DNA from 2 places in the Serratia sp. K1WW1 genome. Region 2 is predicted to be linked to the other one. Evidence: predicted binding sites of a transcription regulator. Region 2 holds the regulator's gene; the other holds the start of a gene.
What was found. Region 2 encodes Fur, which represses iron uptake genes when iron is present. Its sites were predicted from a motif close to ATAATAATGAGAACNACTATCAA; they were not measured.
Positions count from the first base shown of each region.

Region 1: fhuA (ferrichrome porin FhuA) is a predicted target of Fur. The motif match lies at 1,289-1,311, and genes of this name have one in related genera.

Region 1 is NZ_CM147697.1:1,020,064-1,023,490, forward strand. It holds gene mrcB (bifunctional glycosyl transferase/transpeptidase) at 1-1,086, shown strand, start outside; gene fhuA (ferrichrome porin FhuA) at 1,343-3,427, shown strand, end outside.
Region 2 is NZ_CM147697.1:4,298,676-4,302,102, reverse strand. It holds gene ACX9GU_RS19480 (beta-N-acetylhexosaminidase) at 1-1,222, shown strand, start outside; gene fur (ferric iron uptake transcriptional regulator) at 1,405-1,851, opposite strand; gene fldA (flavodoxin FldA) at 2,177-2,716, opposite strand; gene ybfE (LexA regulated protein) at 2,920-3,207, opposite strand.

The sequences.
Region 1 (3,427 bases), 2.7 Mb from region 2:
CTGAACGATCTGGAAGCGGCGATGGTGATTGTCGATCGCTTTACCGGAGAGGTTCGAGCCATGGTGGGCGGTGCCGATCCTCAGTTTGCCGGCTTCAACCGTGCGCTGCAGGCGCGCCGTCTGGTAGGGTCACTGGCCAAGCCGCCAACCTATCTGACCGCGCTGTCGGAACCGGATAAGTATCGGCTCAATACCTGGCTGGCCGATCAGCCGCTGTCAATCAAACTGCCGAACGGCAGCTCGTGGCAGCCGAATAACTACGATCGCCAGTTCCGTGGCCGGGTGATGCTGGTGGACGCGTTGGCCAACTCGCTCAACGTGCCTACGGTCAACCTGGGGATGTCGGTGGGGCTGGATCAGATCAGCGCGACCCTGCAAAAGTTGGGTATTCCTAAATCGGCGATCACTCCGGTGCCATCCATGTTGCTGGGGGCCATCGGCCTGACGCCGATGGAAGTGGCACAGGAATACCAGACCATCGCCAGCGGGGGTAACCGTGCGCCGCTGTCTGCCGTGCGTTCGGTGATTGCGGAAGACGGCACAGCGTTGTATCAAAGCTTCCCACAGGCGGAACGTATGGTGCCAGCACAGGCGGCATACCTGACTCTGTATGCGATGCAGCAGGGTGTGGCACGCGGGACTTCCCGTTCGCTGTCGGTCAAGTTCCCTAATTACAACCTGGCCGCTAAAACCGGTACCACCAACGATCTGCGTGATAGCTGGTTTGCCGGTATCGACGGCAAGGAAGTGGCGATTGCCTGGGTAGGGCGTGACAATAACGGCCCGGCCAAACTGACGGGTGCCAACGGTGCCTTGACGCTGTATCGCCGCTATCTGGAAAACCAGACGCCGCTGGTGCTGAAGCTGCAACAACCGGAAGGCATTAGCCAGATGGGGATTGATTCTGCCGGTAACTTTATCTGTGGTGGCAGCATTTGGCGCACCATCCCGGTTTGGACTGAAAACCCGCAAGGGCTATGCCAGGCAAGCCAGGCCGAGCAGCAACAAACTCAACAGCAGCAAGCCGGCGAACAGAAAGATGCCGACGGCGTTGCTGGCTGGATAAAAGATATGTTTGGCAAATAAACCCCAGCCGTTATGTTAAGCCTATTTATTATTTGATTTTACTGTGTTATCAAGCCCGTAGCGTTCTGTTACGGGCTTTCCTTTCTTTGTCGTTGGTTTTATTTCCACGCTGTTAATGCGGTTACCACGCCAATCCCATAGCTTTTTTACGGCCGAAATACGCTTGCAGTTCCGCTAGCCTTCTGCATAAAATGCCGCGCTTATAATAATTATTCTCGTTCACATTCGTTATCAAACCACATCAGAGAAACCAGACATGCCGACCAAGCGTCATTCCTCATCACCGGCCAAATCAGGCTTGTTCCCCGTAAGCGTTTTGGCTGCCACGATCGCGGCTACGCTAACCTTGCCTGCGGTTGCAGCTCAGACGACGGCTGCCGCGGATGCCGATACTATTACGGTGGTAGGGGGCGGCAGCGGTGGTGCTTCACAGGAAAGCGCCTGGGGCCCAGTTGGCACCATCGTGGCGAAACGCAGCGCGACCGGCACCAAAACGGATACGCCGCTGGTGAAGACCCCTCAGTCGGTGTCTGTGGTCACGCGTGAACAAATGGACGTTATGCAGCCTTCCTCGGTGAAAGAAGCGTTAGGCTTCACCCCTGGTGTAATGGTGGGCAGCCGTGGTAGTTCCAACGTCTATGATGCGGTTTATATTCGTGGTTTTGGCTCGGTCAACCAGAATATCTATCTGGATGGTTTGAAGCTGCAAGGCGACTATTTTAACGAAGCCGTAATCGATCCTTATTTCCTGGAGCGGGCCGAAGTGCTGCGCGGGCCTTCTTCCGTGCTTTACGGTAAAAGCAGCCCAGGTGGGATTATCTCGCTGATCAGCAAGCGCCCAACCACGGAACCGCTGAAAGAAATCCAATTTAAAATGGGCACAGATAACCTGTTCCAGACTGGTTTTGATTTCAGCAATGCGTTGGATGATGACGGCAAGTATTCCTTCCGCCTGACCGGTTTGGCCAAAGACGCAGACGCTCAGCAGGAGATGGCCAAGGAAAAACGCTATACCATTGCGCCTTCATTCAGTTGGCAGCCCGATGAGCATACCAACCTGACGCTGTACTCTTACCTGCAAAACGATCCTAACCTCGGCTACTACGGCTGGTTGCCGATGCAGGGAACGGTGGTCAACGCGCCTTATGGCAAGCTGCCAACCAGCTTCAACGAAGGTGAAAAGAGTAACTTCTATTCGCGCCAGACGCGGATGTTTGGCTACAGCTTCTCTCATGATTTCGATGATACCTGGGCCGTACGCCAGAACCTGCGTTATATGCAGCTGCATACCAATCAGAACAATATCTATGGCACTGGCGTAAACGCCGACAACACGACTCTGAACCGTAACTATATCGCTTCGGATGAGCGCCTGAATAACTTCAGCGTCGATACCCAGGGCCAGGCCAAGTTTGCTACTGGCCGCGTGGATCATACGCTGCTGGCCGGCGTAGACTTTATGCGCATGAGCAACGATATTCAGGGCGGCTGGGGCGTGGCCAGTCCACTGGATCTGGCCAACCCGCAGTTTGGTAATTATACCAAGGGGGCGTTAAACCCAACCAGTAAGGTCAATGGTCAACGGCAGGTGGGCATTTACCTGCAGGAACAGGCCGAGTGGAACCAATGGATCCTGACTGCTGGTACGCGCTATGACTGGGCTAAGAGCACCGTTGAAGATCGCACCGACATGGCTACGATCCCCTACAGCGAGCAGAAAGATCACCAGTCAACCAATCGCATTGGCCTGAACTATCTGTTCGACAATGGCATCTCGCCGTATGTCAGCTACGCACAATCCTTCGAGCCGAACGTGGGCGCAGGTTATGACGGCAAAGCCTTCGTTCCTTCCAAAGGCGAACAGTATGAAGCTGGTGTGAAATACATGCCAAAAGATCGCCCTGTCTCTGCCACCATTGCCATCTATCAACTGACCAAGTCAAATAACCTGGTCACGGATGTTGAGCATGCCGATAAAGGTTGGTTCCAGCAGCAAACCGGGGAGATCCGCTCTCGCGGCGTAGAGTTGGAAGGCAAAGCGGCGCTGACGGCTAACGTCAACCTGCTGGCGTCCTATACCTATACCGATGCTGAATACACCGAAGACACCACCAACCAGGGCAATACGCCGGCGATCATTCCTAAGCATATGGCCTCGCTGTGGGGGGATTACACCTTCCATGAAACCGCATTGAGTGGCCTGACGCTGGGCGCGGGTGTGCGTTATACCGGCTCAACCTATGGTGATGAAGCCAACACCTTCAAAGTGCCGGACTACACCGTGTGGAATACCGTGATCAAATATGATTTGGCGCGCTTCAACCTGCCAGGTTCTTCCGTA
Region 2 (3,427 bases):
GGTGGATCCGACCGATACCTCCAACACCACCTCGGTGCAATACTTCAACCGCCAGAGCTACCTGAATCCATGCCTGGATTCGTCCAAGAACTTCGTGGACAAAGTGATTGGTGAAGTGGCCCAGATGCACAAAGAGGCCGGTCAACCGCTGAAAACCTGGCACTTTGGTGGGGACGAAGCGAAGAACATCCGTCTGGGCGCTGGCTATACCGACGTGAAAAACCCGGAAGCGGGCAAGGGCATCCTTGATCTGAGCAAAGAAGACAAGCCGTGGGCCAAGTCGCAGGTTTGCCAGGCCATCATCAAAGACGGCAAAGTGGAAGATATGGAACACTTGCCGAGCTACTTCGGTCTGGAAGTCAGCCAGTTGGTGAAAGCGCACGGTATTGACAGAATGCAGGCGTGGCAAGATGGCCTGAAAGATGCCAAAGACTCGAAGGCCTTCGCGACCAACCATGTGGCGGTGAACTTCTGGGATACCCTGTACTGGGGTGGCTTCGACTCGGCTAACGACTGGGCGAACAAGGGTTATGACGTGGTGATCTCTAACCCGGACTACGTCTATATGGACTTCCCGTATGAAGTCAGCCCGGACGAGCACGGTTACTACTGGGGCACCCGTTTCAGCGACGAGCAGAAGATCTTCAGCTTTGCGCCGAACAACCTGCCGCAGAACGCCGAAACCTCGGTTGACCGTGACGGTAACCACTTCACCGCCAAGAGCGACAAACCATGGCCGGGCGCCTATGGTCTTTCCGCCCAACTGTGGAGCGAAGTGGTGCGTACCGACCAGCAGATGGAATACATGATTTACCCACGTGCCGTGTCGCTTGCAGAACGTGCATGGCACCGCGCCAGCTGGGAGCAGGATTATAAAGCTGGCCGTGAGTACAAAGGCGGCGAAACCCATCAGGTCGATACCAAAACCCTTGATAAGGACTGGCTGCGCTTTGCCAACCTGATTGGCCAACGTGAGCTGGCCAAGATGGATAAAGCGGGTGTGGGCTATCGCCTGCCGGTCCCAGGTGCACGCATCATCGGTGGCAAGTTGGAGGCAAATATTGCTCTGCCGGGCCTGGGAATTGAATATTCCACCGACGGCGGCAAACAGTGGCAGCGTTATGACGATAAAGCGCGCCCTGCGGTAGCGGGTGATGTGCAAATCCGCGCGATTAGCCCGGATGGCAAACGCTTCAGCCGTGCCGAGCCAGTGAAAGCGTAAGTGAGAACTCCGCCCGCCTACGTGTCGGTAGATGGGCGGAGATAGTGCTAGGTGAGAGCAAACTGCAATTGTGATAATTGAGTGGATATTTTTCCCCGGGCCTGTCCGGGGATTTTTTTATCTGTCATTTAGGCATAAAAAAACCGCCGTGTAGGCGGTTTTCGCGTTCTGGCGGACCAGGATCAGTTCTTGTTGTGCAGCGTTTCGTTCTCGCGGCAATCACCGGTTTCACAGTGGCCGTACAGGTACAGGCTGTGGTTGGTGAGCTTGATACCGTGTTGCTTGGCGATATCGCGCTGACGCACTTCGATGGATTCGTCGCTGAACTCGATCACTTTGCCGCAGTCCAGGCAAATCAGGTGATCGTGGTGGTGCTGCTGAGTCAGTTCGAAAACCGACTTGCCACCTTCAAAATTGTGGCGGGTCACAATACCTGCGTCGTCAAACTGGTTCAGCACGCGGTATACCGTGGCCAGGCCAATTTCTTCGCCCATATCTATCAGTTTTTTGTACAGATCTTCCGCACTGACGTGATGGCATGCCGGATCCTGCAAGACTTCCAGGATTTTGAGTCGCGGAAGAGTGACTTTTAAGCCAGCCTTCTTCAATGCGGAGTTGTTATCAGTCATGCGGATTCAGTCCTGTTACTATGCTAATCAAGTTGAGGCGTTCTCGCCTATGGCATCGGTTGGCACAAAGCGTTAATTGCGTCTCATTATAGAACCGGTTGCTGCAAATAGAAACCGCCGGTTGTTAACAAACCTATCTTTGCACTTTACCAGGGTAATCATGCAAAGCTTTGATGGATGGGATAAACCGATGTCTCAGTCTACCGTGGCGAGGTAGGAAGTTACAAACTTGTATCTTCTATTGCTCTAATCCGTGATGCCGATAACAGAAGGGCGCGCTATACGGCGCCCCTACCATGTGTTACGTATCCGCCGGGGCAGAGGCTTAGCCGACGATCTCGGCCAGGCTCAGCTCTTCACTGATTTGCTTGACCCAAGCGTCTACACGTTCGTTGGTCAGCTCAGGTTGACGATCTTCGTCAATGGCCAGCCCGACAAAGTGATCATCGTCTGCCAGACCCTTGGAGGCTTCAAAATGGTAGCCTTTGGTTGGCCAGTGGCCGACGATGGCCGCACCGCGTGGTTCAATGATGTCGCGGATGGTGCCCATCGCATCGCAGAAATATTCCGCGTAGTCTTCCTGATCGCCACAGCCAAACAGCGCCACCAGCTTGCCGTTAAAGTCGATGTCTTCCAGCGTCGGGAAGAAATCATCCCAGTCGCACTGGGCTTCACCATAGTACCAGGTTGGGATACCGAGCAGCAGGATATCAAACGCTGCCAGATCTTCTTTGCTGCTTTTGGCGATGTCGTGGATTTCTGCCACGTCGTTGCCGAATTTTTGCTGAAGCGTCTTTTGGATCATCTTGGCAATGTTTTCGGTATTGCCAGTGTCGCTGCCAAAGAAAATGCCTACATGAGCCATAGTAAAGATAACCTTTTAATTCAAATGAATGTGTTGCGTAAACGCGGCCTGAGGCGCTGCCAAGGGCAGGTTTGCTCAGCCGTAAATGCGTATCATGCCAGAAATTTGCCCTGAGGTTTTATCGCGTTTATGCGATGCCTCTGCGGAGGTGGAACCGATCTGGCGTCATCCTTAACGCCGTGCCGCGCGTGCGGCAGCAGAGATCAGTGTTCTGGCTGTTCTTCTGCCAGTTGGGCCAACAGCATTTGTTCGATCAATTCGCTGCGGCTGATATTGCGCTGGTCGGCCAGTTTGTTGAGAGCATCTACCGCGTCTGCGTTGATTTTCAGCTCCACACGCCGTAATCCACGCACTTTGTCCCGTCGTAGCTGATTACGCTTATTAATTCTAAGCTGTTCATCACGGGAAAGCGGGTTGGTTTTTGGGCGCCCTGGACGGCGTTCATCTGCGAACAGATCCAGCGTCGTGCGATCCGTTTGTTCTTTTGCCATTGTTGCGCTACTGCAAGGGAGTTTGCATCAAAAAGCGGTTTACGCTTCCAGACGGTTCGATTTACACAATTCGGGCCAATTAACCCTAACCCAAATTCACCCCCAGCCAAGCGCAGCTTCACACCTGGACAGGGTGGCAAAATTATAGCGCGCCATATTACCCCAGCAGATGGAGCGACGACAATGCCTAACTTAGCTACAAACGCGCTAAGCTATTCTC